Regions from separate parts of the Streptomyces sp. NBC_00887 genome, predicted to be linked through region 2. Evidence: riboswitches for the same ligand, from Rfam matches in the RefSeq annotation. Region 2 holds a riboswitch; each other region holds the start of a gene.
What was found. Region 2 has a riboswitch for cobalamin ahead of OG844_RS08340 (cobalamin biosynthesis protein). Riboswitches for the same ligand answer to the same signal wherever they lie in the genome.
Positions count from the first base shown of each region.

Region 1: linked by a shared signal. The riboswitch ahead of cobN (cobaltochelatase subunit CobN) and the one ahead of OG844_RS08340 (cobalamin biosynthesis protein) in region 2 are both predicted to bind cobalamin.
Region 3: linked by a shared signal. The riboswitch ahead of OG844_RS34820 (prenyltransferase/squalene oxidase repeat-containing protein) and the one ahead of OG844_RS08340 (cobalamin biosynthesis protein) in region 2 are both predicted to bind cobalamin.
Region 4: linked by a shared signal. The riboswitch ahead of OG844_RS37270 (cobalamin biosynthesis protein) and the one ahead of OG844_RS08340 (cobalamin biosynthesis protein) in region 2 are both predicted to bind cobalamin.

Region 1 is NZ_CP108788.1:5,714,987-5,717,177, reverse strand. It holds gene OG844_RS26115 (cobalamin biosynthesis protein CobG) at 1-498, opposite strand, end outside; cobalamin riboswitch at 698-849, shown strand; gene cobN (cobaltochelatase subunit CobN) at 881-2,191, shown strand, end outside.
Region 2 is NZ_CP108788.1:1,819,088-1,821,278, forward strand. It holds gene OG844_RS08330 (anion permease) at 1-293, shown strand, start outside; gene OG844_RS08335 (hypothetical protein) at 306-527, shown strand; cobalamin riboswitch at 691-818, shown strand; gene OG844_RS08340 (cobalamin biosynthesis protein) at 948-1,895, shown strand; gene OG844_RS08345 (cobyric acid synthase) at 1,892-2,191, shown strand, end outside.
Region 3 is NZ_CP108788.1:7,634,662-7,636,852, forward strand. It holds gene OG844_RS34820 (prenyltransferase/squalene oxidase repeat-containing protein) at 1-956, opposite strand, end outside; cobalamin riboswitch at 1,062-1,195, opposite strand; gene OG844_RS34825 (hypothetical protein) at 1,357-1,869, shown strand; gene OG844_RS34830 (PHB depolymerase family esterase) at 1,851-2,191, opposite strand, start outside.
Region 4 is NZ_CP108788.1:8,183,229-8,185,419, forward strand. It holds gene OG844_RS37265 (cobyric acid synthase) at 1-307, opposite strand, end outside; gene OG844_RS37270 (cobalamin biosynthesis protein) at 304-1,251, opposite strand; cobalamin riboswitch at 1,381-1,508, opposite strand; gene OG844_RS37275 (hypothetical protein) at 1,672-1,893, opposite strand; gene OG844_RS37280 (anion permease) at 1,906-2,191, opposite strand, start outside.

The sequences.
Region 1 (2,191 bases), 3.9 Mb from region 2:
CAGGGTGAGGTCGGCGCCGAGGGCGTCCACATCACCGCGGCCGTCATCGAGTGCGAACAGGAAGCGGCCGGAGAGCGCGGCCGCACGGTCGCTTCCGCACAGCAAGCGGTCAAGTCCGGCCAGCCACACTCCGACCTCAGCGGCTCCGAGGCCGTCGAGTCCCGCGAGGGGGGAAGCGACGATGTTGCGTATCCGCTCGTGGCGTTCGGAGGGCAGCAGCCCGGCCCTGCCCAGCAGTCCGGCCAACTCCGCACCGCAGTCCGGGGCGAGCCCGCGCAGCTGCACGTTGCCGCGCGAGGTGAGGTGCAACTCACCGTCGCCCAGCCGCTCCGCGGCCTCTCCGAGGGTGTTCGCACGCGCAACCGTCAGCACGCCGCCGGGCAGCCGGACCCGCGCCAGCGCACCGTCGTCCGCCCGGTGCAGACGCAGTGTTCCGGGGCAGGCATCACCGCCCGGAGACCGGGGCGGGAGGGCGGATGGGGGCATGGCGGCGAGCATACCGACCGTGACCGCGGCACAGTCCTACGGTGACTGTGACCTGTAGGACACCCACCGGCCGGACCCGGAATCGCGACCGGTCCGGGGCCCGTGCCGGGTTCGTTGCCCGGTCCCGGCCGCCGCAGGGCGAAAACCGGCCCGTCGTGCGACCAGGACAAGTCCCGTCCAGGGGCATCCCGTCACGCCCGGCCGTCCGCCGCCTACTATGCCTAGCGGCGGTCCGTTCGGCCCGCCATCGCCAGACGGCGACATGGGAGGAAGCCCGGTGAGATTCCGGCGCGGTCCCGCCACTGTGAGCCCGGTCCACGACCGGGCGAGTCAGGAACTCCTGCCGTCCGACACCGCCCGGGGCGTGGACACCCCGAGGAAGGGCTGACGCCGCATGATCCTGCTCCTGTCGACGTCCGACACCGACCTGCTCAGCGCCCGCGCATCCGCGGGCCCGGTCAACTACCGCTACGCCAACCCCTCCCGGCTCTCCCTCGATGAACTCCCGGAGCTGCTGGACGGCACGGACCTCGTCGTCGTACGCCTCCTCGGGGGCGTACGGGCCTGGCAGGACGGCCTCGACCTGGTGCTGGCGACCGGTCGCCCCGTCGTCGTGCTGACCGGTGAACAGGCGCCCGACGCCCAGCTGATGGCCGCGTCCACCGTCCCCATCGGCATCGCCGCCGAGGCGCACGCCTACCTCGCGCACGGCGGCCCCGCCAACCTGGAGCAGCTGGCCCGGTTCCTCTCCGACACCGTGCTGCTCACCGGTCACGGCTTCGAGCCGCCCGCCCCCGCACCCGCCTGGGGCCCGCTGGAGCGGACGGCCCGTGAGGGCGTCACCGGGCCCACCGTCGCGGTGCTCTACTACCGCGCCCACCACATGAGCGGGAACACGGCGTTCATCGAAGCGCTCTGCACCGCCGTCGAGGACGCGGGGGCCCACGCCCTCCCGCTGTACGTCGCCTCGCTCCGTACCCCCGAGCCCGAGCTCATCGACGAACTCCGTGCCGCCGACGCCATCGTGACGACCGTCCTCGCCGCGGGCGGCACCAAGCCGGCCACCGCGTCCGCGGGCGGCGACGACGAGTCCTGGGACGCGGGCGCCCTCACCGGCCTCGACGTGCCGGTGCTCCAGGCGCTCTGCCTCACCAGCCCCCGCGCCGCCTGGGAGGAGAACGACGAGGGCGTCTCCCCGCTGGACGCCGCCACCCAGATCGCGGTGCCGGAGTTCGACGGCCGCCTGATCACGGTGCCGTTCTCCTTCAAGGAGATCGACGAGGACGGCCTGCCCGCGTACGTCGCCGACACCGAGCGCGCGGCACGGGTCGCCGGGATCGCCGTACGGCACGCCCGGCTCCGCCACATCCCGGCCGCCGAGAAGCGGATCGCCCTCGTCCTGTCCGCGTACCCGACCAAGCACTCCCGCATCGGCAACGCGGTCGGCCTCGACACCCCCGCAAGCGCCGTCGCCCTGCTGCGCAGGCTCCGGGCCGAGGGCTACGACTTCGGGCCCGAGGAGGAGATCCCGGGTCTGGTCTCCGGCGACGGCGACGAGCTGATCTACGCGCTGATCGAGGCCGGCGGCCACGACCAGGAGTGGCTCACCGAGGAGCAGCTGGCCCGCAACCCGGTCCGGATCCCCGCCGCCGACTACCGCCGCTGGTTCGCCACGCTGCCCGCCGAACTCCGCGAGGCCGTCGAG
Region 2 (2,191 bases):
TCGGCGCGGGCGCGGAGTTCCTCACCAAGCAGGGCCCCTGGGGTGTCGGCGTGGTCGCCGTGCTCCTCGTCGCGGGCTCCGCTGCCATCTGGCTGCTGTCGCGCCGCAAGCCGGTCGACCACACCAACGTCAACGAGACGGACGCCGAGCCCGCGGGCGTCGTCACCACCGCCATCGCGGCCGTCAGCCCTCCGCCCGTCGGCTCCGGCGTCCCGGACCTCAAGACCACCATCCCGGCCCCGGCCCCGACGGCCGGATCCCCGGCCGACCCGGCCCGACCGGCCACGGTGTAAGGACAGATCCGCATGAACATCGACTGGGCAGCTCTCGCCTCCGTCTTCGGCGTCAGCCTCGTGGTCACCGTCGCACTGGTCGGCCTCTTCACTCTCGGCATCATCGGCCTCTCCAAGCAGGCCTCGGCGGTGCAGTCCGGCGGATCTCTCACGCTGGCGCGCACCGGCGCGTACGCCTGCTTCGGGCTGTGCGCGGCGGCGGTCGCCTACGGGATCTATCTGATCGTCGTCTGACCACTCCGGCGCCACGCCACCGTCTCCTCGCATCGGGCCGGACACACCACGTGTGTGTCCGGCCCGATGTGCGTCTGCGCACACTGCACTTCCGCAGGTCAACGGCAGGTTGACGGGCGTTCACGGGGCGTGGTGGACTGCCGGTGCCATTTACGGCGACAGGAGAGGAAGCCGGTGCGAATCCGGCGCGGTCCCGCCACTGTCACCGGGGAGCAGGCCCCCACACGGAAGTCACGGTCCGGCACGGACTGGAAGGCCGGGGGAACTGCGGATCCGGAAGCCAGGAGACTCTCGTCGCCGGTCACGTCGAACCAGGGCGCGGACCCTGAGTTAAGGACATCTGCCATGCCTGGCTGCCGTGCGTCGGTCCCTGTGTCACCCGCTCCGAACATCCTTCGAGGCACGACGGCCGGCTGAACCGTGCGAGCCGACCGCATCTTCGCGTACGGCGCCACCGCCGGTCTGATCGGCGACCTGCTGCTCGGTGACCCCCGGCGGGGCCACCCCGTCGCCGCCTTCGGGCAGGCCGCGGCAGGCCTCGAGAGCCGGCTGTGGCGCGATCACCGCGGCTGGGGCGCCCTGCACGCGCTGGTCTGCGCCGGGGGCGCAGCGGGCGCCGCCGCGCTGGCCGCCCGTGCCGTACGCAACCGTCCCGCCGCGGCCGTGGCACTGACCGCCGTCGCCACCTGGTCCGTCGTCGGCGGTACGTCGCTGGGCCGGGAGGCCCGGGCCATCGGCGGTGCGCTCGCCGCCGGTGACATCGAGGTGGCCCGGGAGCGGCTGCCGCACCTCTGCGGCCGTGACCCCCAGTCCCTCGACGGACCGCAGATCGCCCGCGCGGTGGTGGAGTCCGTCGCCGAGAACACCTCGGACGCCGTCGTCGGCGCTCTGGTGTGGGGCGCCATCGGTGGTGTCCCGGGCCTCGTCGGATTCCGGGCCGTCAACACCCTCGACGCCATGGTCGGTCACAGGTCTCCGCGCCACCGGCGCTACGGCTGGGCCTCGGCCCGCCTCGACGACCTCGCCGGCTGGCCCGGTGCCCGCCTCACCGCCGTGCTCGCCGTGGCCGCCGGTGGCCGTCCGCGCGAGGCCGTACGGGCCTGGCGGGCCGACGCGGGCAAGCACCCGAGCCCCAACGCGGGCCCGGTGGAGGCCTCGTTCGCGGGTGTGCTCGGTGTGCGCCTCGGCGGGACCCTCGCGTACGGCGGGCGGGTCGAGCACCGGCCCGTGCTCAACGGGGAGACCGGCCGGGACGTGCGGGTGACGGATATCGAACGCGCGGTGCGGCTGTCGCGCCGGGTGAGTGTGCTGGCCCTCGGCGTGTGTGCGGCCGCGCGGCTGGCTTCGGGAAGGAGGGGCCGGGCATGAGCGGCGGACAGGGCGGCGGGCTGCTGGTCGCGGGAACGACCTCGGACGCGGGCAAGAGTGTCGTCACGGCGGGAATCTGCCGGTGGCTGGTGCGCCGGGGGGTGAAGGTCGCGCCGTTCAAGGCGCAGAACATGTCGCTGAACTCGTTCGTCACCCGCGAGGGTGCGGAGATCGGCCGCGCCCAGGCGATGCAGGCGCAGGCCGCCCGGGTGGAGCCGAGCGTGCTGATGAATCCGGTGCTGCTCAAGCCCGGTGGTGACCGCTCCAGTCAGGTGGTCCTGATGGGCAAGCCGGTC
Region 3 (2,191 bases), 5.8 Mb from region 2:
CATGCCTGAGAGTTCTTCTGCAGATAGGTGACCGCTCCGGCCGCCTTGTCCTTGTGACCGGACGCGGCCAGGGCGACGACCGCGTCGGCGGTGTTGCCGAAGTCCGGCTGCGGCGCGGAGTCCTCGGCACCCGGCATCGGGGGGAGGTCCAGATGGCCCGACTCCGCGAGCGCGCCCGAGAGGTAGTAGGCGCCGTTCTGCGCGGACTGTTCGGCCGTGAGGCCGGTGCCCTCGTGGCAGACGGGGGCCTTCACCGCGTTGGAGTTGCCGGCGGCCAGGCCCTTGCCCATCGAGCCGAGCACCGCTGCCGCCGTGGCGTCCGCGTTGGCGGTGAGCTTGCCGTCCTTGTCCGGCTGGTACGCGAACGCGCCGCCGCCCTCGCCGCCGCACGGCAGGGCGAACGTCTGCAGCGCCGTGTACGGCGTCTTCCCCGATTCGGTCGTGATGTCGGCCAGCGGCACACCCGCGCGGGCCAGCGCTCCGATCACGACGGCGGTGGAGTTGGCGTCGCTCGGGCTGCCCGGGTTGTACCCCCAGCCGCCGTCCTCGTTCTGTACGGACTTGAGGAAGCCGACGCCCTTGTCCACGACCTCGCGGTGCACGGCCAGCTCGACCACGGCCTGGACCGCGGCCGCGGTCGCGTTGGTGTCCGCCACCGTCTTCGCGTCGCAGGGCTTGGAAGCATCGCGGTAGGAGGCGAAGGCGCCGTCGGCGCACTGCTGGCCCACCAGCCAGTCCACCGACTCCGTGGCGGGCGTGACCAGTTCGATCTTCTGGGCGAGGAAGGCCAGCGACTGTCGCCACACACCGTCGTACGTGGGGTCCTTCGTCCCGTACAGCCCGGCCGGCAGGTCCGCCGACGGGGAAGGACTCGGTGCGGCGACCGCTGCGGGGGCGGCTGCGGAACAGAGCACGGCGGTGATCGCGAGTGCTGCCGCGCGGCGGCGTACGGTCATGGCGGGCTGGGCCTCTCCTGCGAGGACCGGGCACAGGCACACGGATGCACCGGGCTCCGGCCCCGTATACCTCGACGGTGCCGGCCACCGGGGTTCCGGTGGCGCGAGCCGGTCACGCTCACGGACGGGGCATTCCGGCTCTCCGCCCCTGAGGCGGATGACGGCTGCGGGTCAGCGCCGGATTCGCACCGGCTTCCCCCCGTACGGGCATGATGACGACCCGCTCACTCTACCGGGGCGCTTCGGAGCCTCTGAGTGCGGACGGCTCCGCCCGCGGCGGACCTGCCGCAGGACGCCGGAGGAAAGGCCTTCCCAGCAGGTCAGAGCGCATGCGAAACTCCCGGCGGGGATCGCACGGGCACCCGCCCGTGGGGAGGAACGACCGGGGCGGGAAGCACCTGTGCGTACGAGAAGAACGGTGGCCGTGACGGCCGCGGTGAGCGCGTTCATGACCATGGCCGCAGGCTGCGGTCTCGTCGGCGGGAGCGAGGGTGCGCCGAAGGCGTCACCCTCGCCCACCGCACCGTTCACCAAGCAGACGGTGGGCGACGAGATAGCGGCCCTCGCCGACGCGGCGGGGCTCCCGCCCGGCGACACCTCCACGGCCGGCATGCCCGAGGGGGCCTGGCAGGACTGCGTGGCGCCCTGGACGGGGGACGCGCCCGCGGCGGACGCGGCCCGCGCCTTCGAGGCCACGGTCAAGGCGTTGCGCGGCCAGGACTGGGAGATCGTCTCCAGCCACGAGGAGCAGGACGTCACCTTCCGCACCCTCGCCAAGCGGGGGTGGAAGGTGTTCGCCCGGCACTACGCGATGGAGGGCTTCGGCACGGAGCAGATCGTGTCGCTCACAGCCGTCGAGGACGGCTGCGAGCTGCCCGAAGCGATCCGCGGCGACTACGAGGACCCGGCCTGACAACCGGAGTCCGCGATCACGAAGTGGCCGGCCGGTGACTCCCTGAGCGTGTGGGTGACGAACACGTTGTACAGCCCCATGTTCTGCGCGGAGCCGTTCGCGTACACGTAACCGCCCGAGGTGTACGCCCGCCCCGCCGTCACATGCGCGTAGTTCGTCGCGGTGAAGCACCGTGCGGGGGCCGAGCCTCCCGAGGTGGTCGCGGTCACCGCGGACGTGACGGCTCCGGCGGTGCCCGACGAGTCGGCCGCCGCCACGGTGTAGCGGTAGGAGACCCCGGCGGACAGCCCGGTGTCGGTGAAGGACGCCGATGCGGGCGAGC
Region 4 (2,191 bases), 6.4 Mb from region 2:
TCTCGCCGACCGGCTTGCCCATCAGGACCACCTGACTGGAGCGGTCACCACCGGGCTTGAGCAGCACCGGATTCATCAGCACGCTCGGCTCCACCCGGGCGGCCTGCGCCTGCATCGCCTGGGCGCGGCCGATCTCCGCACCCTCGCGGGTGACGAACGAGTTCAGCGACATGTTCTGCGCCTTGAACGGCGCGACCTTCACCCCCCGGCGCACCAGCCACCGGCAGATTCCCGCCGTGACGACACTCTTGCCCGCGTCCGAGGTCGTTCCCGCGACCAGCAGCCCGCCGCCCTGTCCGCCGCTCATGCCCGGCCCCTCCTTCCCGAAGCCAGCCGCGCGGCCGCACACACGCCGAGGGCCAGCACACTCACCCGGCGCGACAGCCGCACCGCGCGTTCGATATCCGTCACCCGCACGTCCCGGCCGGTCTCCCCGTTGAGCACGGGCCGGTGCTCGACCCGCCCGCCGTACGCGAGGGTCCCGCCGAGGCGCACACCGAGCACACCCGCGAACGAGGCCTCCACCGGGCCCGCGTTGGGGCTCGGGTGCTTGCCCGCGTCGGCCCGCCAGGCCCGTACGGCCTCGCGCGGACGGCCACCGGCGGCCACGGCGAGCACGGCGGTGAGGCGGGCACCGGGCCAGCCGGCGAGGTCGTCGAGGCGGGCCGAGGCCCAGCCGTAGCGCCGGTGGCGCGGAGACCTGTGACCGACCATGGCGTCGAGGGTGTTGACGGCCCGGAATCCGACGAGGCCCGGGACACCACCGATGGCGCCCCACACCAGAGCGCCGACGACGGCGTCCGAGGTGTTCTCGGCGACGGACTCCACCACCGCGCGGGCGATCTGCGGTCCGTCGAGGGACTGGGGGTCACGGCCGCAGAGGTGCGGCAGCCGCTCCCGGGCCACCTCGATGTCACCGGCGGCGAGCGCACCGCCGATGGCCCGGGCCTCCCGGCCCAGCGACGTACCGCCGACGACGGACCAGGTGGCGACGGCGGTCAGTGCCACGGCCGCGGCGGGACGGTTGCGTACGGCACGGGCGGCCAGCGCGGCGGCGCCCGCTGCGCCCCCGGCGCAGACCAGCGCGTGCAGGGCGCCCCAGCCGCGGTGATCGCGCCACAGCCGGCTCTCGAGGCCTGCCGCGGCCTGCCCGAAGGCGGCGACGGGGTGGCCCCGCCGGGGGTCACCGAGCAGCAGGTCGCCGATCAGACCGGCGGTGGCGCCGTACGCGAAGATGCGGTCGGCTCGCACGGTTCAGCCGGCCGTCGTGCCTCGAAGGATGTTCGGAGCGGGTGACACAGGGACCGACGCACGGCAGCCAGGCATGGCAGATGTCCTTAACTCAGGGTCCGCGCCCTGGTTCGACGTGACCGGCGACGAGAGTCTCCTGGCTTCCGGATCCGCAGTTCCCCCGGCCTTCCAGTCCGTGCCGGACCGTGACTTCCGTGTGGGGGCCTGCTCCCCGGTGACAGTGGCGGGACCGCGCCGGATTCGCACCGGCTTCCTCTCCTGTCGCCGTAAATGGCACCGGCAGTCCACCACGCCCCGTGAACGCCCGTCAACCTGCCGTTGACCTGCGGAAGTGCAGTGTGCGCAGACGCACATCGGGCCGGACACACACGTGGTGTGTCCGGCCCGATGCGAGGAGACGGTGGCGTGGCGCCGGAGTGGTCAGACGACGATCAGATAGATCCCGTAGGCGACCGCCGCCGCGCACAGCCCGAAGCAGGCGTACGCGCCGGTGCGCGCCAGCGTGAGAGATCCGCCGGACTGCACCGCCGAGGCCTGCTTGGAGAGGCCGATGATGCCGAGAGTGAAGAGGCCGACCAGTGCGACGGTGACCACGAGGCTGACGCCGAAGACGGAGGCGAGAGCTGCCCAGTCGATGTTCATGCGGATCTGTCCTTACACCGTGGCCGGTCGGGCCGGGTCGGCCGGGGATCCGGCCGTCGGGGCCGGGGCCGGGATGGTGGTCTTGAGGTCCGGGACGCCGGAGCCGACGGGCGGAGGGCTGACGGCCGCGATGGCGGTGGTGACGACGCCCGCGGGCTCGGCGTCCGTCTCGTTGACGTTGGTGTGGTCGACCGGCTTGCGGCGCGACAGCAGCCAGATGGCAGCGGAGCCCGCGACGAGGAGCACGGCGACCACGCCGACACCCCAGGGGCCCTGCTTGGTGAGGAACTCCGCGCCC